2 linked regions of the Bremerella alba genome follow. Each later gene encodes a partner of the first gene's protein in a complex. Links are inferred from orthologs where the notes say so. Each region holds a gene or a part of one and is shown in the gene's direction. Other genes may lie near its edges.

What was found.
Region 2: the proteins of carB (region 1) and carA are in contact, whole or in part, in a solved structure (PDB 1KEE), measured with the Escherichia coli proteins. The link is inferred for Bremerella alba from one-to-one orthologs.

What each region holds. Positions count from the first base shown.
Region 1 is NZ_JABRWO010000004.1:308,721-324,127, forward strand. The notes cover bases 3,867-7,729. They hold carB (carbamoyl-phosphate synthase large subunit), read left to right. Parts: upstream 3,867-4,253; coding sequence 4,254-7,529; downstream 7,530-7,729. Other genes in these bases: HOV93_RS09040 (indolepyruvate ferredoxin oxidoreductase subunit alpha), read right to left, coding at 7,623-7,729. Also shown: HOV93_RS09025 (hypothetical protein), read right to left, coding at 42-2,246; argH (argininosuccinate lyase), read right to left, coding at 2,324-3,712; more of HOV93_RS09040, read right to left, coding at 7,730-7,898; HOV93_RS09045 (protein kinase domain-containing protein), read left to right, coding at 8,022-9,437; HOV93_RS09050 (class I SAM-dependent methyltransferase), read left to right, coding at 9,458-10,237; HOV93_RS09055 (hypothetical protein), read right to left, coding at 10,234-10,590; HOV93_RS09060 (DUF1559 domain-containing protein), read right to left, coding at 10,593-11,666; HOV93_RS09065 (chemotaxis protein CheD), read right to left, coding at 11,875-12,363; HOV93_RS09070 (hypothetical protein), read left to right, coding at 12,731-13,009; HOV93_RS09075 (hypothetical protein), read left to right, coding at 13,104-13,484; HOV93_RS09080 (hypothetical protein), read right to left, coding at 13,495-14,247; HOV93_RS09085 (hypothetical protein), read right to left, coding at 14,340-14,822; HOV93_RS09090 (Tex-like N-terminal domain-containing protein), read right to left, coding at 15,002-15,407. UniProt on the Escherichia coli protein: Large subunit of the glutamine-dependent carbamoyl phosphate synthetase (CPSase).
Region 2 is NZ_JABRWO010000003.1:400,235-414,714, reverse strand. Bases 7,226-10,161 are described here. They hold carA (glutamine-hydrolyzing carbamoyl-phosphate synthase small subunit), read left to right. Parts: upstream 7,226-8,084; coding sequence 8,085-9,239; downstream 9,240-10,161. Other genes in these bases: HOV93_RS26350 (CPBP family intramembrane glutamic endopeptidase), read right to left, coding at 9,240-9,917; HOV93_RS07340 (hypothetical protein), read left to right, coding at 7,348-7,767; HOV93_RS07345 (aminotransferase class I/II-fold pyridoxal phosphate-dependent enzyme), read left to right, coding at 7,226-7,337. Outside these bases: tsf (translation elongation factor Ts), read left to right, coding at 1-69; pyrH (UMP kinase), read left to right, coding at 230-976; HOV93_RS07365 (PH domain-containing protein), read left to right, coding at 1,065-1,562; frr (ribosome recycling factor), read left to right, coding at 1,685-2,245; HOV93_RS07355 (peptidylprolyl isomerase), read left to right, coding at 2,587-4,524; HOV93_RS07350 (hypothetical protein), read left to right, coding at 4,725-5,906; more of HOV93_RS07345, read left to right, coding at 6,087-7,225; ppdK (pyruvate, phosphate dikinase), read left to right, coding at 10,266-12,935; HOV93_RS07320 (PcfJ domain-containing protein), read right to left, coding at 13,017-14,231. UniProt on the Escherichia coli protein: Small subunit of the glutamine-dependent carbamoyl phosphate synthetase (CPSase).

The sequences.
Region 1 (15,407 bases):
TGTAGTTGGAAGTCGTTTCGGAGTACAGTCCCATTGCAAACCTACGGGCCAATCTTGGCCGGTTGGTCGAAACGAACGCTTTGGGTCGGCGCCTCGAGGATGTCCAGAATTTTACCCAGCACGGCCTGAGTCTCGGGGTCCAATTCCTCCGAGGCGTTATAGCGGTCGAACTGGGCGATAATCTGATCTTTGGTAAGGAGAATACCGCGACGCTCAATGGCTGCCTGCATGGCGTCGGCACAAGCCTGACGCTGGGCAAGCGGGTTGAAAGGGTCGCTCGCGTAGTCCACTAATGCCGTCTGAGCGGCAGGCGTAGCCAGCTTGCCAAGCAGGTTCGCAATATCGCCGGTGACGTTCTCATCAACCAATCGGCGAACGGCAATCTCTTCGATTTTCAGAAAATTGTAAAAGTCATACTCGTCAGAAACGTCGAGCATTCGGCTCATTTCCTTGATGGCGAATTCAGCATCGGCTTCGCGCTGATCGGCAGGAACCAGCAAACGCCCCTGAGAAAGGTAAAGCTGCTTCAATTGGAAGACGAAACCTTCAACATCGTTAGGACGAATCATGACATGCGTGAGAGGATCGTCCTTGGTTCGCAGTTGATAATGAACGACTTCCCCAATCGGAGCGATAATGCCGATCGGCAAGTCGGCCGTACGGCGATCTTTCCGCAGAATCTGAACCGACTCCATCATGGCCGGTAACGCGAGTGGCTTACTAATGAAGATCGCTTCGATATCAGGAGAGGAATAAGCCTGCTTGAATAGCTCTCGGCCCCCAGGCGTGACCAATGGCTCGAGCTGAAGTTCAGCCAGCAGGCCTGCCATGTTCTGGGCTCTTTGTTGATGCAATTCCCCTAGCAAGATATTTCGCTTACCTTGCGCTGAGGCCATGAACCCCAACGTGTCTAACAGCTCGGCAGAACCGGCATAAGGGGATTTCGGATCGATGGTCAAAATCGCTTTGGCCGCTGCTCGGCGGATACGATAAACGGGCGACTGGAGCGCCAAAGCCAACGGGCTAAGTTTCCCTTCGATCGCGATCAATAGATCCGCGTTTTTGGTCTCGCCGATCTGCTCGCAGGCAACCACGGCTGCCTGGGCGAACTTGCGGTCTTCCAAGGCTTGAACCAGCGCCAATTGCAAAAGCTCGACACCATGCTGGTCGACCAGTTTCTTCAGCTCTGTATCGGACTCATCTAAGACGCCCATTCGCTGCATTGCAGCCAACGCCGCTTGAACTTGAACTTCCGCATTTGTCTCGTCTAACGCGTAGAGATCACGTAGCAACTGACCCGCCGTTGCCACCTCGGCATCCGCCGGCGGAACAGGCGTCATCACGACTTGCTTCTTTTCAGCATCCCACGTCCATAGTTCGACCAAGCCATCTTCGTTGACCGGGAACATGGGACCATCGCCAAGATATCTCTTTACCCGTTTTGCCAAGTAGACTTTCACATCTTCTTCGGTCGGTCGTGTCCGCACGGTTGCGTCCAGGTACTGACCGATCTGCGAGCGAAGTTGATCGTCATCGGTTAAGACATAGGGCCCCACCAGAAATTGGGTGGCCTGATCTAAGTCGAGTTCTTTGGCAACGTCCACCAATTCGGCCACGAACAATGGGTCGGAACTGTCGAGAGCCGCGAGAAGCGGTTCGTAGATGGTCCGCCCCAGGCTAACGAGCATTCTTTTCGCGGCAGGACGGACGGCTTCGCGGCCTGGGTCAGCGAGTGCGTTAAAAAGCGGGTTGGCGGCGTCCGTTCCCGCATTCTTCAATTGCTTAACGGCTTGATTGCGAGTGAACTCGTCCTTATCGATTAGTTGGTCGACAAGCTTGTTGAGCCGCTTAATATCCTTGAAGTAACGATCGAGCTTCGTCAGCAGCATGGTGGCGGCCGTGGCTCCTTCCGGCTGCAAAGACTCTATCGATTGCAGACGGAAGATGCGGCCGGTACCGAGCTTTTGCTGAGCGGCCAGCACTTCGTCTTCGTTCGGGTCGTTCTCGATTAACTTTTGCAGATAGACTTTGGACAAATCGCTCCGACCAAGATCAGCCGAGAGTAACGCCGCATCAATCAACTGCTCAGGCGTTGTTGGGTTGGATTCCTTGATGGTTTGAATGGCCGCCGTATCGACAGGCGTTTCGGGCGCGAGCTGCTCCCGTTGCTGGGCTGAAGCATCTTGTACGATGATCAAACCAACAAGGACATAGGCGGTAAAAGCAATTTCCAGGAATCGTTGCATCTGATTTTCGCAAGGTTAGTGGGGTGGCATTTTGGACAAAAATGCCCATTCCTTGGTAAGGACACGCTCCGGAGCGATCAGCTCAATTCTAATTGCTCCTTCCAGCGAACGACTTGCTTTTTCACCATCTCAGGCGAGGTTGAGCCATAACTTTGGAATGCAGCAACGGCTCGCTCTACTCCCAAGACCTCATAAACAGACTTATCCAACAAATCGTTAACTGCCGTAAAATCCTCAAGCGGCAATTCTGACAAGCGACACCTCTTCTCCATCGCCTTGCCGACTAAGCTGCCAATTTGATGATGGGCCGTTCGCTGGGGAGTTCCTTTGCCTATCAGGTACTCCATAAGCGTAGTCGCATCGAGGAAGCCATCTTCCAGTCGCGAGTTGATCGACTCTGTATTCAATGTCGCTCCTTCGACAATCGAAGCCGTAAGGTCGAGCGAGCGGTGCACCGTGTCGACCGAATCGAACAGTCGCTCTTTGTCCTCTTGCAGATCTCGGTTATAGGCCAGAGGCAAGCCCTTAATGAGGACCAGCAGCGATTGCAGATTGCCGATAACTCGAGCCGTTTTACCGCGGATCAGTTCGCAGACATCCGGGTTGATCTTCTGCGGCATGATCGAACTGCCGGTACAGAACTGCTGGGGAACCTGAATGAATTTGAATTCCACGCTCGACCATAAAACCCATTCGTCTGCCCAAACACTAAGATGCTCGGCGATCATGGTTAGGCAGAACGCGTATTCCACCAGGAAGTCACGATCGCTGGAAACATCAATGCTGTTGGCCGCCACTCCCTCGAATCCCAAACGCTTCGCAACGTTTTCACGATCGATCGGAATCGTCGTTCCCGCCAGAGCGGCGGTCCCCAAGCTACAGACATTGACGCGACGACGACAGTCGGCCAGACGCTCGCGATCGCGTTGAAACTTTTCGCTGTAAGCCAACCAGTAATGCGGAGCAAGTACCGGCTGAGCCCGCTGCATGTGGGTGTAGGCTGGCAAAATCACGTCCATGTCTGCATCGCAGCGACCGACAAACGCGCTTTGCAACTGCTTCAGCAGTCGATCGGTCTCATCGATCGAGTCCCGGATCCAAAGCCGTGCGTCGGTCGAAACCTGGTCATTTCGGCTCCGCCCGGTGTGTAATTTTCGCCCAACATCCCCCAGGCGATCGACAAGTGAGCTTTCGATGTTCATGTGAACATCTTCTAGCTTCTCGTCAAACTGAAAGGTTCCGTTTTCGATCTCGCCTTTGATAAGTGCAAGCGCCGTAGTGATTTGCGCTGCCTCGTCGGCAGTCAGTACACCGACGTCAGCCAGCATTTCGGCATGGGCGATCGAACCACGGATGTCTTGGGCGTACAGACGGTGGTCGAAGCTGATGCTTTCGGTGAATTTTTCGACCCGAGCGTCGACTCCGGAGTGAAACACTCCGCTTTGAGAGGGGCTGTTCCGGGACAAGGTTGCCTCAGAATTATGCAAGGATTGGCGTGTATTAAGAATCGTAAACCACTTAAATGCTAAGTGGATCGGTAACCACTGTCAACGCGCCAGACTAGGAGCTGCGCAGTTATTAAGCAACGAAAGAGGCAAAATAGCCCTCTTGGACCGATATAGCCGGAAAGTCGCCCGCAATCTTAGTAGATTTGGATGTTTCTAGGACATCCTGCTATTTCCCGCAAACTACCAGGCCACGCGGATGCCCACGCTTAACGCACTCTCTGCCACGATGTGATAAGGGGCGGTTCGCCGAATAGCGGAACCGGCCTAACCCCTCAGCACGACATCAGTTGTTTCGGGGAAATAGCCGCCCATCTTGTTCGCTTTGCCAAAGCGTAAGCGAATCGATCGAGCGATCATTTCTTGAAGCCCTGCCCGCGCCCCTTGTTATCGCGTCGATCGTGCGGTTAAATTGGTGGGATTTTGCACTTCAAGTTCATGAAGACAGGGGCCACCGTGTGCCTGTCACCGCCCTCACTTCAGCCCAGTACGAGAGCCCCCAGTGCCGCGACGCGACGATATCAAAAAGATCTTGATTATTGGTTCCGGTCCTATCGTGATCGGCCAGGCCTGCGAGTTCGACTATTCCGGCACCCAGGCCTGCAAAGCGCTTCGAGAAGAAGGATATGAGGTGGTGTTGGTTAACTCCAACCCAGCCACCATCATGACCGACCCGGACACGGCCGACTCGACTTACATCGAACCGCTGACCGTCGGCATCTTGGAAAAGATCATCGCCAAAGAAAAGCCCTGTGCGTTGCTGCCCACCTTGGGTGGACAAACGGGACTGAACTTGGCCATGGATCTCGACAAGCAGGGAATCCTGGAAAAGTACGGCGTAGAAATGATCGGTGCCAGGGCGGACGTCATTGCCAAGGCCGAAGAACGCGAACAATTCAAACAGGCGATGGGCAAAATCGGCCTGGAGGTTTGCCGAGGCGCAACGGTTCGCACGGTGGCCGATGCTCGGGCTGTGCTTGAAGACGTTGGCCTGCCGGCGGTCGTACGGCCTAGCTTCACGATGGGTGGCTCCGGTTCCAGCATCGCTTACAACCGCGAAGAATTTGACCAGCTAGTTCGCAACGGGCTCGACCAATCACCCGTGACGGAAGTGTTGATCGAAGAATCGATTATCGGCTGGAAAGAATATGAGATGGAGGTGATGCGCGACCGCGACGACAACGTCGTGATCATCTGCTCCATCGAAAACTTCGATCCGATGGGCGTTCATACCGGCGACAGTATCACCGTCGCCCCTGCCCAAACGCTAACCGACAAAGAATACCAGCGAATGCGTGACGCTTCACTGGCCGTTATTCGCGAGATTGGCGTAGAGACCGGCGGATCGAACATTCAATTCGCGTGCGACCCGGTATCGGACCGCATGATCGTCATCGAGATGAACCCTCGCGTGAGCCGTAGCTCGGCATTGGCCTCGAAAGCTACCGGCTTCCCCATCGCCAAGATCGCCGCCAAGCTGGCTGTGGGCTATCGCCTGCACGAACTGCCCAACGACATTACCCGCGAGACGTTGGCCTGCTTCGAGCCGTCGATCGATTACGTCGTTACCAAGATTCCCCGCTTCGCATTCGAGAAATTCCCTGAGGCCGACAGCACGCTGACCACGCAGATGAAGAGTGTCGGCGAAACGATGGCCATCGGCCGGACGTTCAAGGAATCGTTCCAAAAGGCGCTGCGTGGCCTGGAAGTGGGTCGCTTTGGTTTCGGCTGCGACGGCAAGGACCTCTGGGGCACCGACGAACAACCGGCCGAGGACGAAATTCGTGCGAAGCTCTCTAAGCCCAACGCCGATCGTCCCTGGTATATCCGCTATGCGTTGAAGTCTGGCATGACGGTCGCCCAGTTATACGAAGTTACCGGCATCGATCCTTGGTTCGGCGATCAGCTCAAGCAACTTGTCGAACACGAAGACGAACTGCTCGAGATCGGTTCCATTAGCGAAATCACCGACGAGAAGCTCCTGCAAGCCAAACGCTGGGGCTTCTCAGACCGCCAACTGGCAACCCTGCTGAAAAGCAGCGAGATGGAAGTCCGCGGCGAGCGCAAGAAACGTGGCATTGCCGCAGTCTACAAATCGGTCGATACGTGTGCCGCGGAATTTGAAGCCTACACGCCATACTATTATTCGACCTACGAAATCGAAAATGAGGTCCCTGCTAAGAATCCGGAAAAGAAGCGGATCATGATTCTGGGTGGTGGTCCCAACCGAATCGGCCAGGGGATCGAGTTCGACTATTGTTGCTGCCATGCCTCGTTCGCGCTGAAGGAACTGGGCATCGAATCGGTAATGGTCAACAGCAACCCAGAAACGGTCAGTACCGATTACGATACATCCGACCTGCTATTCTTCGAGCCGCTGACAACCGAAGACGTATTGAACATTTGCGACGTGATTCAACCGGACGGTGTCATTGTTCAGTTTGGTGGTCAGACGCCACTGAACCTGGCCCGTGGCCTGTCCAACGCCGGTGTTCCGATCATCGGTACAAGCGTCGACACGATCGATGCCGCAGAGGATCGCGAACAGTTCCAGCAACTGCTCAATCGTTTGAACCTGAAGCAGCCCGCCAACGCGATCGCTCGCAACATGAGTCAGGCCCGAGCCGAAGCCGTCAAGGTTGGCTATCCGGCGTTGGTTCGCCCCAGCTTTGTGCTCGGTGGTCGCGCGATGGAGATCTGCTACGACGACAAGCAGTTCGAGCGATTCGTAGCCGAAGCGTTTCTAGTTGCGCAAGGACAACCAGTGCTGATCGACCGTTTCCTGGAAGATGCCACAGAGGTCGATGTCGACTGCATCAGCGATGGCGAAAACGTCATCGTCGCTGGCGTAATGGAACACATTGAAGAAGCAGGTGTGCACAGTGGTGACTCGGCCTGCGTGATTCCTCCGTACAGCTTGCCGGGCCCTATCGTGCAAGAGATTCGCGAGGCGACCATCGCCATGGCGAAATACTTGAAGGTCGTCGGCCTGATGAACGTCCAGTTTGCTGTGAAGCAGGAAGAGGGCGTCAACAATGTTTACGTTCTGGAAGTGAATCCGCGTGCCAGCCGCACGGTGCCGTTTGTCGCCAAGGCGACTGGAATGCCGGTCGCCAAGATCGCTGCCAAGGTGATGACCGGGTGCACGCTCCCAGAACTGGGCATCACCGGCGAACCTATTCCGGCGCACGTTTCGATCAAAGAGTCGGTCTTCCCGTTCCGCAAGTTCGCTGGTGTCGACATCGTGCTCGGCCCGGAAATGCGATCGACCGGTGAAGTGATGGGGATCAGCGAACGCTTCAGCCTGGCATTTGCCAAGTGCCAATTGGCCGCGGGCGTGGTGCTCCCTCAACCGGAAGATGGCAAGATCTTTGTGAGTGTCTCCGAGCGCCATAAAGACCAGATCGCTGACATCTCTGCCCGTCTGAGAGATATGGGTTACGAGCTTCTAGCCACCGACGGTACAGCCCGCCGACTGGAAGAAGCAGGCGTCCCTGCTCAGCGAATCAAGAAGCTGGCTGAGGGTCACCCGAACCTGCTGGACCTGATGATCGACGGAGCCGTTTCTTTGGTGATGAACACGCCCAACGGCAAGGGTGCCCGAACCGACGAAGGGCGCATCCGCGCGGCCGCCGTGCAGCACGGCATCCCTTGCATCACCACCATCCAAGCCGCCGAAGCCGCGACCAAGGCAATGGAAGCCTTGCGGGTAGAAGAGATGGAAGTCGAATCGCTGCAGGATCGCTTCAAGCAAGTACGACTGCAGCAAACGACGTAAGGCTTAGGGTCGCCTAGACGTCAGCTTCAACCACGTAATGTCAGCCGAAAAAATCCAGGGGCGAATGAAAAGCCCCTGGTTTTCAACCGAAATCTATTCGGCAAGTGGTGACTTTCTTTCGACAATCACGGGCAATTTCGCGGCCATCTCTTCGTTGATCTGGATGTATTCGTGCCACTCTTTAGGCACAGAGTCTTCATAATAGATGGCGTCGACCGGGCATTCCGGCTCGCAGGCACCGCAATCAATGCATAACTCAGGATCGATATAAAGCATCGTATCCCCTTCACGAAAACAGTCGCACGGGCAAACCGTAACGCAATCGGTATACTTACAGCCGTCGCACGGCGATGTAACAACAAAAGCCATGAGAACTTTCCTTACGCTTTGGTGTCATGAGTCTTAGGAGGAAGTCTTCCTCGTCTAATAGTTACATGCGTTTTCCTTTCGGGTTTGGTCACGCGACGAAGTTCTTTTCCGGAAAGCTTTTCAATGCAGGAAACAAAGACGCAGGCAGATCGGAACTCCCGGGAATTGCTCGCGGAGTTGATCGCCGGTCGACCGGAAGCCGCCGATCGGATCTTTACGCGTTACGCTGCACGTCTTTTGCCACTAATCAGGAAACAGATTTCACTGAAGTTACAAGGGCGGATCGATGCCGAGGACATCACCCAATCGGCGATGGGCAGCTTCTTTCACCGTGCATCGAACGATCAATTTGTGCTGGAGCGTTCCGGTGACCTGTGGAGATTGCTCGCCGCGATCTCTCTCAACAAGCTTCGCCGAAGAGTTGCTTGGCACTCGGCTGCTAAACGCTCGATCAAACGTGAAGAACCTACGCTGCCTGCAAGCAACGAAGCTATCCCATCCCACGAGGATGCCATCGCCGCATTGGAGATCGCCGAAGGGATCTTTCGAGAATTATCGGCTGACGAACAAACGGTGCTTCGGCTCACATTGTCAGGCGATACTCCCGAGGAAATTGCCCGCGAGATGAGCAAATCTCCGCGTACCGTCCGCCGCTGGCTGCAAGCCGTACGGGACGCGTTTGAACATCAGGTGGACATGCGGCATCTTCCCAAAGCAGAAGCCCGGGCAACGCTCTCATGGGAAGACTATCTGCTGAAACAGCACGTCGGTAGTGGCGGGTTCGGGAAGGTGTATCGTGCCATCGAAAAGCGTCGAAACCGCACCGTGGCTATCAAGGCACTCCATAAACGTCACCAGAAAGATCCGTTCGCGGTCGAGTACTTCATCCAGGAATCGACCCTATTAGCCAAAATCCACCACCCTTGTGTCGTCGGTGTGCACGGCCTAGGACAATACCCAGGCGGAGGCTACTTTCTAGTGCTCGACTGGGTCGAGGGTGAAGATTTGCAAAAGTTAATCGATAGGCAGCCCTTGAACGTTGCCGAGGCATTGCGAGTTATCCGGCAAGTGGCTGTTGGCATTGAAGCCGTTCACGAGGCAAATATTGTTCACGGCGATTTAAAACCAGGCAACGTTCTCGTTTCGCGATGCGGAGCCGTTCATGTGACCGATTTTGGATTCGCGGCCCTGCGGTCTGATCCACCCTCGAAACGCTTGCCACGCGGTGGCACCGTAGCGTATCTTGCCCCGGAACAACTTCAAGACTCGGCAATTGATAACACCCTAGATATCTATGGCCTGGGCGGGCTGCTATACGCTTTGCTCACTGGGCAGCCTCCACGGGTGGGTTCCCCATCCGAGATCTTGAACCAGCTAGAAAACAAACAGCCACCATTAAGACCTTCCGTCGCGAAACCGGAACTGTCTATCTCTCCGGAATTAGAGGCCCTCATACTTCGGTGCCTTGATCCTGATCCTGCTCGTCGGTTTTCCGATGTCTCCGCATTTCTAAACGCTGTAAAGAGAATTAACTGTTAACGATTCCCGGAGATAATTCAATGGACGTACTACACCACAATCAAGAAGCCTGGAATCGTCTGGTCGAAGCCAATGACCGCTGGACCGTGCCCGTCAGCTCGGAAGCAATCACTCAGGCCAGAGCAGGGGAGTGGTCGTTAATCCTTACGCCTACCAAGCCCGTTCCGCGGCATTGGTTTCCGGCGGATTTATCCGGAACGAATATCTTGTGTCTGGCTTCCGGCGGCGGTCAGCAAGGGCCCATCCTCGCGGCGACTGGGGCCGATGTGACGGTGTATGACAATTCGCCCAAGCAGTTAAGCCAAGACCGCTTTGTGGCCGAGCGTGATGGGCTTTCGCTGCAAACAGTGCAAGGCGACATGGCCGAGTTGGGAGCCTTTGCCGATGAGGCGTTCGACCTGATCTTTCATCCATGCTCGAACTGCTTTGCCAAGAACATTCTGCCGGTCTGGCGAGAGGCCTTTCGCGTACTAAAGCCAGGCGGGACACTTCTCGCTGGTATATCCAACCCGGTGCGATTTATCTTTGATGAGGCTGCTCAGGATGAACGCGGAGAGCTGGTTGTGCGGCACAAGATTCCGTACTCGGACATATCCCATCTGACGCCGGAAGAACTCGAAAAAGTGATGCGGTCGCAACCTCTCGCATTTGGGCACACGCTCGAAGACCAGCTTGGTGGTCAGCTGAAAGCAGGGTTTGTGCTGGTAGAGCTGTTTGAAGATCGATTCGACGAAAGCGATTTGATCTCGCGTTACGTCGACACCTTCATGGCAACTCGCGCTCTCAAGCCTGGCGGCTAGTCGAGCGACGGCAACGGACTTGCTTGCTGGGTCTGCGCCTGCATCAACGTCCGTACCGAAGCATACGCGGACTCCCATTTCCCGTCGCTGGCCTTCTGAGCTATCCCTTGAAGCCAGGCCGCTTCCTCGGGTTCTAACTCACCGTCTTGCGTAGACTGGTCGATCATTTGCGTGATCTTGGCGATCTTAGCCTCATTCTTTCCATTACAGGCCGAGCCCAAGGCCATCGCATAGTCGTACCCTTTGCGGCTGATCTCGCCAAAAGTCGGACGCGTGAGCCAATAAGCGATTGCAGCGGCAACAAGGACAATGCCGAGCAAGGCGACGATCAAAGTTCCTTTGGACAACTCCATAGTTAGAATCCCCTCGACTGAATGACTTCACCTTCGTTCATACTGGCCATCTCGGCGGCTAGAATCAGGTCGATCGTTTCCGGCTGGAGACTGACCGAACCATCGCCGAACAGGACGTTCCCGCCGCCTGGGTGTTCGGAGTACATCTGCCCCACGTGTAGTGTCGGATAGTTCATTGGATGAATGATCGGATCGCCGGTGATATCGAGCTCGCCTCCGGATGGACCGACATGCATCATGACGAGCGTTGCCGCCGCGTCCGGCCCGTTCTCAGGCGTGGAAAACCTTGGATGAGTAAACGCTCCGGGGATGGCACCGACCCATGTCTTGTCGCTGAGTTTCGAGGAGTGCTCGCTGATGAATAGCGTATTGGTCGTGCCGTCGGTCACGTCACGGAAGCTGACCTTCGAGTTACGGTAGAAAGGTCCATCGGCAACCTTCGAGGCATCGCCATGAATCTGAACTGTGGTGGTGGTCCCGGTATAGATGTTGGTGAACACAGGGCCACTGGCCGACGATCCGCATTCTCCCCAGCACGACTCTTGCCCGTGACTGGCGATGTAGTGTGAACGACCTACGTCTATGGAACTGCCATATCGTGTGAGAGCGTTCCCAGAACTATCACGGACGGTAAAGGGATCGTGTTCTCCGCTGGACGACGGGCAAAGATAGGCTTCCAGCTTCGTGCTGATAAAAGGCCGATTCGCAGAATCCCAGATGGGCTGCCTCATATTTAACGAATCGGTAATGTTGCGTTGCTCCATAAACGGCAGGAGCAACGCCCCCCACCCCCAGCCAGGTGCGGCGTCCCAAGTATCCGAGTCGATCGAAGCCCAAGCAGGCCCATTGCCATCGCGTGTCGCGTAGCTGACATATCCCGATGGAAACACCTGATGGGTCGACGCGTAATTGTGAATTGCGAGACCGATTTGCTTCAGATTGTTGGTGCACTGCATACGCCGAGCCGCTTCTCTGGCTTGCTGCACCGCTGGCAACAGCAGAGCAATTAACACACCAATGATGGCAATTACCACCAATAACTCCACCAGAGTAAATCCACGACGTAAATGATTCATTTCCGCAAATCTCCGCCCAGCAACCACCAGGTACCAAAGCCATAGTTTCCAGTAACAGCATCATAAATTTTGATTACTCAAAACATAGTCGCGAAGCCCCAGCATTGTCAATCACCAAACAATAAACTTTGGCTAATCAAAACGTTCTGTCCTAGATATCAAGCAAGGACGAACTGGCTATGCACACCCGATATGGGGGGCTATATGGCTAGATCTGGGCGACAAATTCAAGGCCGATTTTGACCCGAATTTCGCCACTCTCGAGATTGAAATAGATGACTCGGCCACTCGTGCCGCCGACGTGCTGCGACAAAATGGGAATCTTATTGAGCCTAAGAAGCTCTCGGGCCTTGTCGAGGTTCTTGCGGCCCACCTCATGTGCGGTACTCGATGACTTAAACATATTTGAGCCGCCACTCAGCTTGGCAACGATGGCTCGACGTCGAGCTCCACTCTTAGCCAACTGGTCCAACATCTCGGGGATGGCCGTATCCACGAAACGACCAGGCTGTTTATTGCAACCTTGGCTGTCACTCAGCATCGTATGAGCTAGGGCACCCTGACGTGTTTCCTGACACCAGAATGCGATACCGACGCAACTACCTAGCAAAGTCTCCAGCACATTTGGTGCTGAAGAGGCGACGATCCCGGCCATGGGCACGCGGATCGAAGTCTTGCTGAGGTTTCCGATAGCCATTTCGCTTTTTCCCTGTCGATTCGGCAAGGCACCCCACACGGTTTTGGGGTGCGACTAAATCTAGCATACGGTCCTCTGTGAGCAGCAAAGGATGAAGATTTCTCGCTGTTTCCCTTCCGGTGGGGGCAGCCTGGGCGACCAAAGAAAACGATTATTCCTATCGAAGCACTTGCTCAACTCAAGTACCCCCCAGGCTGAGTTCGCGATTCAGGCGGATTTTTTCATGTTTGAAATTCCGCGATATCAGGCAATTTCACCCCAGAAAGTTGACTTTGCTTTGATTAATTGGTACTAAATACTTCACAACTTGCTAAATCTCTGATACTCTCCGCATGTTCACCCTTTGACGCATTCATAAAGAAGAGCCATGGCTAAAAAGAAGGCGAAACCGCCAGTTGCCGACGCTAACGTACGAGTTCCGCGAAAAGAGCCATACGACAGTGACCGCATGAGCAATGTCGTGGAACGTCTGCGTGAGCAAGCAGGGCGTATTTCGCAGCTGGCGCGAACACTGGATGACGCGGATATCGATGAAGTCGTCATCGATGGACATGCGATGCTCTTACGCGGTTTGAACCAGATCGACAACTTCGCTGACAACGCCGCTCGTGCCGTCCGCGAAGCACGTACGATGAAGTTCGGCTAAACACGAACAAGCCCGTGCCGCCTCGGAATGGACCTTCCTTGCTGACGCTACCAGGGGAGATCGAACACTCTCATTTTATGCGCGGGGAGAGCGAATGGCCGATAAGAAGGTCTCTTGGGCCGCGTGGGGCTGGCTGACCTTGTTGGTGCTTATGTTGGTCATACCGATTCTTGGGGTGGCCATCGATCAAGCGTCCGCGCTGGGCTCGCTTCTCTTCCCGGTGATCGTTGGCTGCATGCTCGGTGCTTCCACGTTTCTTGCGGCGTTATACGTCAAAAACTATCCCTGGTGGTGGTCTATTGCGCTGGCCGTGTGGACGTTGATGCTGGTATTCTTTCACCGGCAACTAGGGCTGTTACTAACCGGGGGCGTGCTAGGCTGCGTTCTTGTTGTATTTAGAACGCCATTGCTTCAAGCTGGCCAACGCATGGTCCGCTGGTACCTAAACCGTCGAAAATCAGAGACGTCTGACTGAGCTTAGAGGACTAAGTTTTGGAACTGTCATCGGCGTCCGATTCTTGATCGTCATCCGCCATCGGCTTCTTATTCCACAGCATCTCGATTATCCGAAAGCCTTCGGGATCGTGTTGCAACAGTTCTGGCTTCACAAACGGATAAAAGTCGTTGGTCCCGAAATAAGCCTCCGACGATTCGGCAAAGTATTCTCTTTCGTTCTCAATGGCGTAGTGCTTTTTCTCATCGCCATTGATGTGCCGGACCTTGTCGTACCCACCTGACTTTCTTGCTCGCTGAAATGCCTCGATAATTCGCGGCTCATCATAACCGAGAACTCGGTCGTGATAGCCGTGCGAGAGTTCGTGCAGCAGCATGAACGGCTGCTCTTTTGTCCACTTCAGAAACGTCTTTGCGTTAGAGATTTCAACAGCCTTGGCTTTTTCACGAAGGAAACCATTATCGCTCAGCCAATCGGCCGACACATGGTAACACGCACACGGATTAGCATGCGTATTGTCACTTTCCAGCCAAATTGGAATTTTCTGGATCGCGGTAATCGCTTGCTCTGGAACGCGTCGCTGAATCTCGTAGAGCTGATAGTCGATCAGCTCTAAAGCGGCTTCCCCCGTTTCCCTCTCCTCGCGTAGTAAGGTCTTATGCACAAAGACATCCCACCCGCGGATATTTTTCTGATGATAGGCGCTGACAGGATCAGGCTTCGCCGTCTCGTTGTCACTGGTTTCAGCCCCCAAGACCACCGTAAATATTACAAGCCAATACATCGACTAACTCCCTAAGAAACCGGCAGAACGCCTTCTTAAGATTAACCCAACGGTGACCAGACCGCAAAACGGGTGCGACGAAGTACCTTCTCTTAGGATGCCGAGTACTGCTCGGCATATTCGACGACCCACAAATCGATTAGGTCACGAAAGTCGGCTTCTTCGACCTCGCTTAGCTTTTCGAAGTGGTTTCGATGGAATAGCTCTTTGTTACGGATCATTCCTTTGCCGGCGAGTTCAAGCACTCGCACCGATGAAAAAGGCTTGACCGCCAATTCAATCCGGCTGTAGAGATTGCGTCGTTTTCCGCCGGTCAGATCTAAATCATCGCGAACACAGGCTCCGCCCCAGCCTTGATCGCCAAAGAGCGTTTCATACTGGAAACCAGGAAAGTGATTGGGCAGCTTTTTGAGACACTTTTCGATGTAATCCGAGATCTTGAGACGTAATCGACTGTGTAGTTCGCGGCACTCCTCATCGGACATAGCCGCCTCGTGGGCAGCACGCTGCTTTGATTCGCTCCGTTTCTCACCGCGCTCGATAGCGCGTTTCAATCGATCTTCAAAGTCGGACATACGACAGTCTTTCCCCTAGGCAGAACTTAGAATTGCGTACGTTCCATTATTACGCCTGACCGTGATAGGAAAAACCACCGCTATGTGTTGGGGGTTTCCGTAGGACGTTTTTAGTTTTCAGCGAGGGAAAGCCAGAACGCACACCGCTTCTTGCTGGACGAAATAGGTCATCCTGTAGGCTACTTCTTCGGCTTTTTCTTATCGTCTCGCTGATTTTCGAAAAACTGCTGAAGGTCACCAAAGGAACGAAGTGGTTCTTTGCCTTCCTTCATCGCATCGGAAATAGGTTTGGAAGGCTTCGGCTTGGCTCGGCGATCCGCGTTTCGCGGCCTGCCCCCCTGCTTGGCTTTGCCATGTCCACCACCGGCCTGAGGTTTATGACCGGCTTTTCCCTTGCCCCGCTGAGGACGTTCGGCGCGGGGTGGCCGATTGGCACGACCCTGCGGCTTTTCCTTCTTCTCGGTCTGAATAGAAGGGTCGATTGCAGTCAACGAGACACGACGGCGTTCGCGATCGATTTCGATCACCCACACACGGATTACGTCGCCAACACTGACCACTTCGTGCGGGTCTGCCACGTAACGA
Region 2 (14,480 bases), on another replicon or contig:
ATCAAGAACTTCACCCACTGGGTCATCGGCGACGACGCTGTTCCTGCTGAAGAAGGCAGTGAAAGCTAGTCGTTTGAACTTAGTTCAATTGCTAAAGCACAAAAATCCCTCGTCAAAACTGCCGAGGGATTTTTTTATGCGCCGCGTTCTCCTGCACATCGCAAGCAATCCCGGTTAGAATCTCCCCAACCCTGAAACTTGCCACGATTGACATGAGGAAGACTCAACCATGCCGGAAACGCCTGAGAATAACACCACGAAGTACAAGCGGATCATCCTCAAACTTTCAGGCGAGAGCTTTTCCAGGGCAGGCGAACGTGGGATCGCAATGGACGAGGTCGTCAGCATTTCGCAGCAAGTTCAACAAGCTTCGGAGCTTGGCTGCCAAATTGCGGTCGTTATTGGTGGGGGCAACATTCTTCGCGGTGGCCAGTTCAAGAATGAAAGTGCTTCGATCCAAGAGGCCACGGCACACTATATGGGCATGCTGGCTACAGTGATCAATGGGCTCGCTCTGCAAGACGCGTTAGAAAGCTTGGGCATGTCCACCCGCTTGATGACTGCCATCCATATGCACGGCGTTGCCGAACCTTACATCCGCCGTAAGGCATCGCGTCATCTGGAAAAGGGACGTATCGTTATCCTGGCCGCTGGAACAGGCAGCCCCTTCGTCACCACCGATACGGCGGCCGCCCAACGAGCTCTGGAACTGGAAGCCGATATCTTGATGAAAGCCACCCGGGTCGACGGCGTTTACAGCGACGACCCAGAAAAGAATCCTCATGCCGTCTTTTACCGCACCCTAGGCTTCGAAAAGGTCGTCACCGAGAACCTTCGCGTGATGGACGGAACAGCAATCAGCCAATGTCGAGAGCACGGCATGCCCATCCTGATATTCAACTTTAAGACCGATGGCAATATTCAAAAGGCGGTCCAAGGAGAGCAGGTCGGAACGCTGATTGATCCTAACCTGTAAAACGAAGTCGCACCAAGAATGCCTCGGTCCAAACGAATAGTATGTCAACGAAGGTAATTTGCCCGGTGACTTGTTTGAGGCCTGTGCGATGAATGAATCCTTGTTTCCGGCCAAAGTTGACTGGGGTGTCTCTCTGCTACTGGCCGGATTAGCTGTCCTGTGCTTTGGATTTGGCATCGCATGTTTCTTCTTCCCCGCACCCTCATATATTGGCGGGGTATTGCTACTGCTAACCGGTGCACTTTTGCAGTCGGTTTGGATGCGTACCAACTACAAGCTGGATGAACTGCGCGTGCGGATTCAGTGCGGGCCCTTTTGGTGGACCATCCCCCTAAGGCATATTACTCAGGTAGAGAAGACCTCCAGCATTTGGCTCTTGATGGGAGGTCCTCATCTTCGGTTTGCCCTCTCGAAAGAAGGCCTTATGATTCGCTACCGTCGCCCCACACAGCAAAAGTGGTTTGGACTTTTCGATCCATCGGTACTGATCTCGCCTGCCGATCGAGATCAATTCTTCGACGCTTTGCTGTCCACTTGCCCAAACATGACGCTCACTAAGGACGGAAACTTGGGACTTAAAGCGTAACTGTTGTTGCCAGATCGTTATCTTTTCATGCTCGGGCCGGTGGTGTAGGTTATTCTCGTAGGCACCCCCATGCCTCAATCGTCAGTTAGCGAGGATCATTCCTGCGATAAAGGATATTTAAAATGAACACGGATCAAATTACCGAAGACGCAACAAAGCGTATGGAAAAGGCGATCGACGTCCTGAAGAATGGCCTCAGTGGCGTTCGCACCGGGCGTGCCACACCGGGCCTGGTCGATTCACTTCGAGTCGAAGTCTATGGGTCGCTTCAACCTATCAAGCAAATCGCTTCGGTCAGTGTTCCCGAGCCCAGCCAGCTTTTGATTCGCCCCTATGACACTGGCGCCATCAAAGATATTGAAAAAGCAATTGTCGCCAGCGATCTCGGCATGGCACCGCAAAGCGACGGACGCGTGATTCGCCTGAACGTTCCACCACTTTCGACGGAAGTTCGTAAGAAGCTCGTTTCGCGAATCAAAGACCTAGCGGAAGAATCCCGAGTTGCAATTCGCAACATCCGCCGCGACGCCAACAAGGCAGCTGATACGGCAGAAAAAGAAAAGACGATCGGCGAAGATATTCGCGACGACATCAAGGACAGCGTCCAGGAACTGACCAAAAAGTACGAAGAACAGGTCAGTGAACTGGCAAAGACCAAAGAGAAGGACGTAATGGAAGATTGAGCCTGAAGACGTAGGCTCTCGTTTCCAGAGCAGTGCATTTACGTCACTGCACTGCCCAGTGAAATAAACACAAGCGGTACGATAACCCCATGATGGTTTGTCGTACCGCTTTTTTTTGCGACGCCCTCATGCGGCAGTTTTGCTCTGTTGCTCGTCCCCGGCACACTTCTGGGTGCTAGCATTCTCGCGATCCACGGGAACAGCTTTTGACTGGATAGAAGAATCGACCTTGACCCGGTTCTAGCATTCTTCTTATATTTCGCTGCCCGAACCTTATGGTATCGGTCTATCGAACAACTCTCCTTGAGAAAATCTTGCAAGAAATTTTTGGAGCAAGCGGAATGACTGGCAAGGATGCTACTCGCCGACTTCCCCTGGGTACGTCCTGGGTTTTGGCAGCCGTCGGATTTGTTATTTTGATCGGTGGAGTCGTCGCCTGGCGACAAGTCACCGGCGGTCCGCAAACGGCGGAAGCTCAAGCACCTGTCCAACAACGACAGGCGTCCCCACAGCGTCAAACGGCTTCTGGGCCTTTGGCAGCTCCGGCGGAAGAAGTAGCTGCCCCGACGCGATCCGTTCAGAAAATTCAAACCGTTGCGGTCGTGAATCGTGAACCGATCTCCCGCGAAATACTGGCAGATGAGGCTCTTCGTCGTCATGGTGAAGACGTTCTCGAAAGCCTGCTCAACCGTCACCTGATCTCGATGGCCTGTCAGCAAAAGGGCATCCAGATCACCGAGGCAGACATCGACAACGAAATCGCCAACATCGCCAAGAAGTTTGGCCTATCGATCGATCGTTGGCTGGGACTTCTCAAAGAAGAACGAAACGTTAGCCCGGGTCAGTATCGCCGCGAAATCATTTGGCCCACGATCGCTCTTCGCAAATTGGCTGAAGGCCAGCTTGCCGTGACCGATGCCGAAGTTCAAGTCGAATACGAAAAGAACTACGGACCGAAAGTCAAAGTCCGCATGATCTCGCTCAGCGAACGTGGCCTTGCTGAAGAACTGCGGGCCAAAGCCGCAGCGAATCCAGATTCGTTCGCCGATATGGCCAAAGATCACTCCCAAGACGTCAACAGTGCGGCGGCTCGTGGCTTGATCCCACCGATTCGTAAACACATTGGCAATCAGGAAATTGAAGATACCGTCTTTGCGTTGCAACAAGGCGAAATTTCTCCTGTGTTGTTCGTTCAAGGTCAGTACCTGATTTTCAGGTGTGAAGAACACCTCGCGGCCGATCAAATTCCTGCCAACAGCCTGCCAGCAATTCGTCAACGCCTGGCAGACGCCGTTCGCGAGAGCAAGATGCGTGACGCCGCTGGCGACATCTATCAACAGCTGCAAGCAAACGCTCAAATCGTGAATGTTTTCAATGATCCGAGCAAGTCTTCGCAGATGCCTGGGGTGGCTGCTACGCTCAATGGCCAGCCTGTTAGCATCCAGGAACTAAAAGAAGAATGCATCAGCCGTCACGGCGTGGAAGTCTTGGATGGAGAGATTAATCGTAAGATTCTTCAGCAGGAACTGACCCGTCGCAAACTCTCGGTTTCTGAAGCGGACCTGGAAGCCGAGATCATTCGAGCAGCTGACTCCTTCGGCTTCCTTACCAAGCAAGGCAAACCCGACATGGAAGCTTGGCTGAAACAGGTAACCGAAGAGCAAGGCGTTTCGGTCGAACTGTACGTTCGCGATGCTGTCTGGCCTACGGTTGCCCTGAAGAAGCTGGTCGACAGCAAAGTCCAGATCAATGAAGAAGACATCGCCAAAGGTTTCTCGGCCAACTATGGCGAGCGAGCCCAGGTCCTAGCGGTTGTCTTAGATAGCCAACGCCGTGCTCAGGAAGTCTGGGAAATGGCTCGCCGAAACCCAACCGAAAAGTTCTTCGGCGAACTTGCCCGACAGTACTCGATTGAGCCTGTCTCGAAGAACAACGATGGTCAAGTTCCTCCGATTCGACAAAACGGTGGGCAACCAACCATTGAAAAGGAAGCCTTTAATTTGCGGCCAGGCGAAATCTCGGGCATTATCGCTACCGGTAATCAGTACGTGATTTTGTACAGCCTTGGTCTAACCAAGCCGCTGATCAACAATGTCGAAGATGTACGCGACGAGCTGGTCAAGGAACTGCACGAGAAAAAGCTTCGCTTGGCAATGGCCGAAGAATTTGAGCGTCTGCGTGATAACGCTCAAATCGATAATTTCCTGGCCAACACCACTCAGGCCGGCAAAGCGTACGAATCGGCTGTTCGTCAAAAGATGCAGCAGCAGCGAAAATAGTGCTTAAGCATCATCTCTGACCTCGCTGGTCAGATCTTCCTTCAAATGAAAAAGGATCGCACATCTGTGCGGTCCTTTTTTCATCTGCATGCATAAGCGATTTTTGGGATGAATTTCCTGACAAACTATCGTATCGTTTAAGAAGCAGCCCCCGCTGAGGGCATTTGCCTACCACCCTTGTCTCGCCAAGTTACCTCGTCATGCATCGCCTCACCTGGTCTCATTTGCTTCTCCGTAACAGCATGGTGCGTTTGCCCATGCTCGTTGCTTTTGTTCTGCCCCTGCTTCTCCATGCAAACGATTGCCGCGGGCAAGATACTGGGCAGGGCCAGCCCCTACTAAATATGGTTCTTTTTGTTCCATCAGATGTCGAACCACCCCCGGGCGTACAACGTCGCTTCGCTCAGATTGCGGCGATAACCGAAGAGTTTGTGGTTAAAGAGATGACCAAGAATGGTTACCCACCGAAAGTGACGACACCCTTCTCTCGTGACGAACGAGGAAACTACAAGTTCCTATTCGTCCGCGGAGAACATCCGGTTGGTAGCGGCAAATACGATAAGCCTGGTTTCCAGCACGGTGTCATCAACGCGGCCGTGAAAAAGTACAAGCTATCTAGAGATCGCCATGTTTGGTGGATCTGGGTTTACTTGGGTGATCCACCTAAGCGGTATTCCGACTATCGAGGTAGTGGTAACTCGATCGATGGCGGTTGGGCGCTGTGTAATTACACCAATCTTCAAGGCGAGCTCGATCCCAAGCTCCCCTTGGCTGGCGGACTCCATCAAGACCTAACCTTGAAGGCCTGCATTCACGAACTTGGCCACGGTTTTGGTCTGCCTCATTTAGGGCCCATGTCTCATGACCGACGTGGAAACACATTGATGGGGCCGCAAACGAAGGTTTTTCACGGTAAGGTCGATGCCCGCGAAAACGATGTCTATATGTGCGACGCCACAGCAGCGATGCTATGGACGCATCCAATTTTCTCGGGTAGCACCGCCAAACGACTGCAAATGCCGCAGTTTGAAATGACCTCGTGCGAGGGAGTGTACAATCGTAGTGGCCGCTATTTGGAAATCACTGGGAAAATCAAATCCTATATTCCCGCGCACAGCGTCGTTGTCATTGAGGAAGCCCCCAACGGGGGAGCCTACTACTTCCGAAAGTCGTTCGCAGGAAAGGTCGATGAGGATGGAAAGTTTCGTGTCAAAGTCACCGAACTGGAAAGACAAGAAGGGGAATTCCGCATCCTTTTCTGCTTTGAAAACGGAGTCAACTCGGGTGATGGAAAAGGGCACGGCGACAAAAGCGGGCTCACTAAACCGTATCGTGTCACCCGACGGGGAGTAGAACTTGTCGGCACAGGAGCCGAAAATTAGGTTCTGGCGTCAAACCGTGAACACTTCTTACTATCGGTTGTCCAATGTGAACAACTGGGGCTAACGCAATCGCGTCTCGCCTTGGCTTGTGCGCTTGTCGATTTTAGAATATGCGTGCCGGTTCCCCTTGTGAATCCTGGTAAATATAACATTCCACCACTTTGCTGAAACACGACGTCCATGTCCGATTCCGCTCAAACCAATGACGACCAACAAGACCCTCCTTTTGAGGTTCAATTCGCGCAGCGTGTCTATCGCTTGCCTCCGTACATGTTTGGGAGAATTAATGCCCTGCTGTACGAAAAGAGAGTCGCTGGAAACGACGTTATCGATATGGGAATGGGTAACCCGTCAGACCCGCCCGCTGATTACGTCATGGAAAAGATGTGCGAAGCTGTTCAGGATGTTCGCAACCACGGTTACAGCAAGTCCAACGGTATCCGTAACTTGCGCCGAGAAGTCGCCTCCAAATACCTCAAAAAGTATGGCGTTCGGCTAGATCCCGAATCGGAGGTCATGGTCTGCCTAGGATCCAAGGAAGGCTTTTCGCATATGTGTCTGGCCATGATGGGGCCTGGCGACACGGCGATTGTTCCGGCACCTTATTTTCCAGTCCACACTTATGCTGTCGCGTTGGCTTCAGGAAATGTGATTTCACTGGACGTTGGCGACAGCGAAAAGTTTCTCTCGAACATCGCCTACACGTGCGAGCACCTTTATCCTAAGCCCAAGCTTCTCATCATTTGCTATCCACATAACCCTTCGACAGTGACCGTCGAGCCGGAATTCTTTGTGGATGTGGTGAAGATTGCCAAAAAATATGGGCTGATGGTTATCAGCGACTTCGCTTATGCGGATGTCGCATTCGATGGATACAAGCCACCAAGCTTCCTCTCAGCCCCTGGTGCCAGTGACGTAGGTGTTGAATTCACGACGATGAGCAAAGGCTATAACATGGCCGGCTGGCGAGTCGGGTATTGTGCTGGCAATAAAGAGATGATCCGTGGCCTTGGTACCATCAAAGGCTACTACGACTACGGCATGTTCCAGGCTATCCAAATTGCGTCGATCATCGCTCTGCGAGAAGGAGATGCGGCGGTCGAAGCCCAGAGCCAGATCTATCAAAGCCGCCGAGATGCCCTGGTTGAAGGCCTGGTTCGACTTGGCTGGGACGTGACACCGCCTCGTGCTGGAATGTTTGTTTGGGCAAAAATCCCCGACCAATGGCAGAAGAAGATGAGTACGATGGACTTCGCCATGATGCTGCTTGAGAAAGGGGACGTTGCTGTCAGTCCCGGCAGTGGCTTTGGACCAAGTGGTGAAGGGTATCTGCGACTTAGCCTGGTTGAGAATGAAAATCGACTTCGTCAGGCTGTCCGTCAGATCAAAGGCTGCTTGAAAGACGCCGATTCGGAATCGATTTCAACTTAAGCATGTCCCTATGGCGGAAAACCAAGATTTCGAGATCGAGCTTGTCCACCAAACGCATGCATCTTGCGTGGGCAAGTTTCGCCTGACCACAGGCACCGACGATCCGCGACGCTGTGTCCTTACGGTTAAATGCGAATTGGGTGAATTCCAAGCTACCGAATGGAACTACTTCGATGCCCTTTGTCTGATCCGAGAGGAATTGGAACCCTCCGGTTGGCGTCCTCGCTGCTATGGTGCGTGTGAGGACGTCTATCCCTCCAACATGTGCCGCGACATGGGACGAGGGATGGTAGCCTACCGCAATCAAATCGGAAGGCCTGCTGAGCAAGAGCATCTGGTAGAGACGTTTGCAACCAGCTCTGAGATCGAACCCGCCTCAGTCGAACAGCAGCGGGCCTTTTTCCAGCGTTGGTTAAGTTCCCCGAGATAAATCAGGGTGCTCTGCTTGCGGATTCCCCTAGAGAGAAACTCTAGGCCCTGTACTTGAGAGTCTCGCAGCCTATAATAGCGGAAATTTGCCCACAGCCAGGGTCTATACCTACGTAAAAAAAGGAAAGCACCTGCTCGCCGAAACAAGTGCTTTCCCAAAGGCTGTCCAAACTTTCGCTTGGAGACCCACAGCCGTACTCCTTGGTATCGGGCTCACCTTCGGGAAGACTTTAGCCGCGTCAAAGAGCGGGTTGGTTTCCTTCTCGAAAATGTACATGGTCGTCCCCCGCGAACCCAGATTAAAGAAAACGAATCGACATGCCGCAGCCCGCCAAACTTGCTCTGGAAGATGGAACCGTTTTCACTGGCACCGCATTTGGAGCCATCGGCGAAGTCGCTGGCGAAGCTTGTTTCAACACATCGATGACAGGTTATCAGGAAATTCTGACCGACCCGAGCTATCGCGGCCAAATCCTGACCATGACTTATCCGCAAATTGGCAACTACGGTGTCAATGCCGAGGACATGGAGAGTGCTAAGATTCATATGGCAGGCTTTATCGTCCGCGAAGCGAGCCGCACGGTCAGTAACTTTCGCTCGGAAGGATCGCTTGACGAATTCCTAAAGAAGAATAATGTCGTTGGGATGGCCGATATCGACACGCGTGCCCTAGTGCGTCGACTGCGGTCCCACGGAGCGATGAAAGCAATCCTTTCCAGCATCGACCTGGATGATGCTTCCCTGGTGGAAAAAGCGAAAGCCAGCGATGGGCTACTAGGTCGCAACCTCGTTCAGGAAGTCCTCCCCGACCAGCAGAAGATGTGGGAAGAAGACCTCAGCCCCTGGATTAAGATGGGGGACCGTAATCGTGCACTTACCAGCCGCAAAGAACAAGACTTGCACGTGCTGGCTTTAGACTACGGCATGAAATGGAACATCCCTCGGCACTTGCGTGACCTGGGCTGCAAAGTCACCGTGCTGCCCGGAACGGTATCGGCGGAAGAAGTCTTAAGCCACGATCCGGATGGCATCTTTCTTTCCAACGGTCCTGGCGACCCCGAACCACTATCTGGCCCTGTCGAGACGATTCAGGGGCTTTTAGGTAAAAAGCCTATTTTCGGAATCTGTCTGGGGCATCAGCTGCTGTCCCTTGCTTGTGGTGCCAAGACGTTCAAGCTGAAGTTCGGACATCGAGGTGCCAACCAGCCGGTGCTCGACTTGGAAACCGATAAGGTTGAAATTACCTCGCAGAATCATGGTTTCGCCGTCGAAGAAAACACGCTTCCCAGTTGCCTGGAAATTACCCACCGCAATCTAAACGACAACACCGTTGCAGGCGTTAAGCACAAAGAACTGCCAGCATTCAGCGTGCAATATCACCCAGAAGCATCGGCCGGTCCTCATGATAGCGAGTACCTGTTCCTAAGGTTCCGCGAAGCAATGGACGAACGCAAAGGTGCCGCGACTACTTAGTTAGTCGGACGAGTTCTCGTCATCCACTGGTGCATACTTCTTCATGTACGCCAGTGCAAACCAGTCGTACAGTGTATGGATGACGATCGGAACGATAATATCTCCGGTGTAATAAAACCAAAGCCCGAGATAGGCCCCCATGACGGCACTGATGATGAAGTATTCCCTCGTCACAAAGTGCACCAAGCCGAATAATAGGCTGGTCAAGAGAATTGGCACTGCAGGACCAGCCTCAGGCCCCATAAGTTGATGAAGGTAGCTCTGAATCACTCCGCGAAAGAGAGCTTCCTCGCCAAGCCCTGCAGCTAAGCTAATCATCCCCAGTTCGAGAAGGGTCGCTTCGCGAAATAACGGGACGATCTCTCGGTCCATGTAGTCCTGAAGTTCGCCGAGCGACTGTATGTCGGAATACTGCAAACCCATGAATGCAACCAACAATGGTAGCGTCGCCAGGGCCCCCAGACCGATTGCCCCGAGCACTGCCGAGACGCTATCACTATCCCAACTGGCACTGATCCAAGGAGCGACATCGACGAACCACCCCAGTCCTACGGCGACGAACGCAAGTGCTGATTCAAAAAGCACCGCAGTACGGATAAACCCTTCGGCTCGCTCTCGAGCGGTCATTTCTGGGCCGTAGGGATCTTCGTAATCGTAGTCGTCTTCGTCGTCAAACACTGAGATTCGCTGTCGCTTGCAGTTCGTACTAAACTAATCGAGAGACGCATTTTAACTGGATAGTAACGCCCTGCCCCTCTAGAGTCTATTGTCTTGTTTCTACCGCGATGCGCCAAACGGCTTGCGGGGCAAATTGGGATGATTCCGAAAATCCCGATTCGTTAAATGGCGTAAGATGAGGGCTAGTTGACGCTTGCTTACATTCTCAAGTAAACTTTTCTGCTTATATCCGCATGAAATGCGGTCCTTCTGTGTATAGCTGGCGGGAACTCCCTGCGAGTTGCCGCGGCAGGGACACCCCTCACCGAACCACACTCCAGCGTTTGCGACATTCAAAGGTTTCCAAACATGGCCAAGAAAACGGCAAAGAAATCCAAGCCCTCGAAGATGGTGTACTACTTCGGCAAGACCAAAACCGAAGGCAAAGGGGTCAAAAAGGATCTGCTCGGCGGTAAAGGGCTGAATCTGGCAGAAATGACCGCGATTGGCCTGCCAGTCCCTCCTGGCATGACCATCACCACGCAAGTCTGTGCCGACTACTACAAAAACGGCAAGAAGTTGCCTAAGGGCTTGATGGATGAAGTCCACGATGCAATCGCTTCGTTGGAAAAAGAATTGGGCAAGAAGTTCGGCGACAGCAAGAACCCGCTGCTCGTTTCGGTTCGCTCGGGTGCTGCCGTTTCGATGCCCGGTATGATGAACACCATTCTGAATCTCGGTTTGACCGATGAATCGGTTGTCGGCTTGGCAAATGCAACTGACAACGAACGTTTCGCCTATGACGCTTACCGCCGCCTGATCGACATGTTTGGCGACGTCGTGATGGACGTCGATCGCGAGCACTTCGAGGAAGCATTCAGCGCGATCAAGAAGAAATACAAAGCGAAGCTGGACAATGAAGTCCCAGCGGCTGGCCTGATCGAGCTTTGCAACGAATACAAAGCGATCTACCAGAAGTACGCCGGTGAAGAATTTCCTCAAGACCCCATGAAGCAGTTGGAATTGGCTGTCGAAGCGGTCTTCAAGTCGTGGAACACCACGCGTGCCGTTCGCTACCGCGAAGTCGAAGGCATCCGCGGTCTGCTGGGTACAGCCGTCAACGTCCAGTCGATGGCTTACGGCAACATGGGCCAGGACAGCGGTACCGGCGTGGCTTTCACCCGTAACCCGTCGACCGGCGAAAACAAGTTCTACGGCGAGTTCCTGATTGACGCTCAGGGTGAAGACGTCGTGGCCGGTATTCGTACGCCACAGCCTGTTTCCGAAATGAGCAAGTGGAACAAGGCCGTCTACAAGCAGCTGATTGAAATCAAGGACATCCTGGAAGCCCACTACAAAGACGTTCAGGACATCGAGTTCACCATCGAGAAGGGTGAGCTGTTCATGCTGCAGACTCGTAACGGTAAGCGTACCGGCGCGGCTGCCGTGAAGATCGCCTGCGACATGGTAAAGGAAGGTCTGATCGACGAAGAGACCGCCCTGCTCCGCATTCCAGCGAACGACCTGACGCAATTGCTGCTACCAAGCTTCACGGTAGAATCGAAGAAGGACGCTACGATCCTAACGCGTGGCCTGCCTGCTTCGCCAGGTGCTGCCGTGGGCGTTTTGGCCTTCACCGCACAGGAAGCCGTCGATCGTACCCATGCTGGCGAAAAGGTCATCCTTTGCCGTAAAGAAACCAGCCCAGAAGATATCGACGGGATGCACTCTGCGGTTGGTATTCTCACCTCGACCGGTGGTATGACCAGTCACGCCGCCGTGGTGGCTCGTGGTTGGGGTCGCTGCTGCGTCGCAGGTGCCGGTGAAGTCGAGATCGACGAGAAGACTCGCAAGATCAAAGTCGGTGGCAAGACCTTCAAGCACTCCGACACCATCTCGATCGACGGATCGACAGGCGAAGTCATGGCTGGCACCGTCGAGACGAGCGAACCGAAGCTCTCCGGCGACTTCGCCAAGGTCATGAAGTGGGCCGATAAGTATCGAACCCTTGGTGTCCGCACCAATGCTGATACCCCGAACGACTCGAAGCGTGCTCGCGACTTCGGTGCGGAAGGGATCGGCCTGTGCCGTACCGAGCATATGTTCTTCGAGGAAGATCGTATCACCAGCATGCGTGAAATGATTCTTGCTGAAAGCGAAGAAGATCGTCGTGAGGCCCTGGCGAAGCTACTACCGTATCAGCGTGAAGACTTCATCGGCATCTTCACCGCCATGAAGAACCTGCCCGTGACGGTCCGTCTGTTGGATCCGCCGCTGCACGAGTTCCTGCCGCACGATCCCAAGGCTCAAAAGGAAATGGCCAGCCTGATCGGCGTTTCTCCTGCTAAGGTGAAATCGCGTGTGGCTGCCTTGCACGAATCGAACCCGATGCTTGGTCATCGTGGCTGCCGGTTGAGTGTCACCTATCCAGAAATTCTGGAAATGCAGGTCACCGCCATCGTTGAAGCGGCTATCGAATGCAAGAAGAAGCGTATCAACGTGATGCCGGAAATTATGATTCCGCTGGTTGGGACCGCTGCTGAGCTCGCATTGCTGCGTGAAAAGGCCGAAGAAACGATCGCCAAGACCAAGGAAGCCAAAGGCTACAGCGGCGAATTGAATATCTTGATCGGTACCATGATCGAAATTCCACGTGCTGCTCTAACCGCCGATGAAGTCGCTGAACATGCCGAGTTCTTCAGCTTCGGTACCAACGACCTCACGCAGATGACCTTTGGTTACAGTCGCGACGACATCAATACGTTCCTGCCAGACTATACCCGCTTGGAAATCCTGCCGACGGACCCGTTCCAGTCGCTCGACACCTCCGGCGTGGGTCAACTGGTCGAAATGGGCGTCACCAAGGGTCGTAAGGGTCGCAAAGGCCTGAAATGCGGTATCTGTGGTGAACACGGTGGTGACCCGGCTTCGATCAACTTCTGTCACACCGTTGGCTTGGACTACGTGAGCTGCTCACCATTCCGCGTGCCAATCGCACGCTTGGCAGCTGCTCAGGCTGCGATTCGCAACAGCAAGTAATAAGCTTGCGTTACGATCGGAAGACAATCAAAACGCCGACCTGAATTCAGGTCGGCGTTTTTCATTTCAAGTCCGAAAAGCCTAGTCTTCCAGACTCATCACCAATCCTTCTCGCGTAGCCCAACGCCGTAGGATTTCATTCGCTGCAGGGCTCAGATCTTCATTGCTCTTGGCTTGAGCCTGCACGATTGCTTTCCTTTCCGGATCGACTTCGATCGTCACAATGCGTTTGGGGCAACCTTTTAGATGGATCCGCATCGACCAAATTGATGATTTCCGATCAGCGCATTGCTCGACGTAGTCGCTGACGCAGTGATCCATCGCAGCTCCCTCCAGCATCAAGGCACGGTCGTTCAACAGCTCGAAAATGATCCATTTCACATCGCCATCCTGATGCACCATGGGCTGAACCTCTATCGCTGGCCAATGGAAATTTCGCTGCGCCAGCGATGGCCGTTTGAGCAGTAATTCCTGCCGCCAGTTACTCATGTGCCGCCAGAGAGAACCAAGGGTTCGCCCTTTCATCGAAAACTTTGGCTGCAGTGGCAAAGGTCCTCCACCGCGTCCCCAAACCTTTTCGGCTGGCTGAAACCTCTGCTCGTCGACAAAATCAACCAGCATCGACGCATGCTGAATGTAACTTGGCTTCTCGCGAATCAGAAAACGAATCATCGTTTCCCAAAAACGTTCGTCACGAGTCGGTTCTTTCAGGATCGTGTTGCGAACCAACTCCGCGGCCAATTCCTTGCTACCACTGAACCCACGAATCTGAGCCCACCGCATTGCTTCGCCAGGTTCCAGATGATCGGGCGTCTTAAGGAAACACTTAGCGGCCGTCGGCGATAACGCGATGCCAGGCTTCTGCTTGAATTGACGTACACCCCGTCCAGCGGCCATGTGCAGGTACAATTCGTGGTACCAGCGTTTGGCATGCGGTCGCATCCAGGCAAACGCCATAAAGTTCGGCACCGGATAGCGTTCGAACAAGTGTTTCATCAACGATCGAAGGGCGACTCGATTACTGGTCGGCTCTACTAGAAACTTCTCAGGACGCCAGAACTCGGGCTGGCGAATCCACTTAGTGCGGTATTTAGCCATATAGCCGAGAGCCCTGATACAAACACGTAGATGCTCAGGCTTCCGGATAGCTGGATCAAATCCGACACTCAATATTTCAGACTTCGCCCGCACCTCGCGTATCAAATTCCAATACACGCGTCGATGCCGTGCGCAAGGCTGTTGGCAGACGAGCATTTCGTCTACGTATTGTTTCATTTGCTGCTTACGAGAACTCATAGCAACCCATGCTTTCCTAGAAATTACGGACATACCGCGAGCGTTACACACGCTTCGCGAGTGATTTCAGGTCAAACCGAAACAAGCCTGACCAAGCACGTCACTGTCCGAAATCCAAGAGCATGATTACTAACCTTCCATCCGCAGGACTTTATCGGCGCGCGGATCGATCGCAAAATGAATAGAAAAGACAAGCGTTCATACAACGCCTGGCCGTCGGAAAAGAGAGATGCATGCCGACAGAGAAAG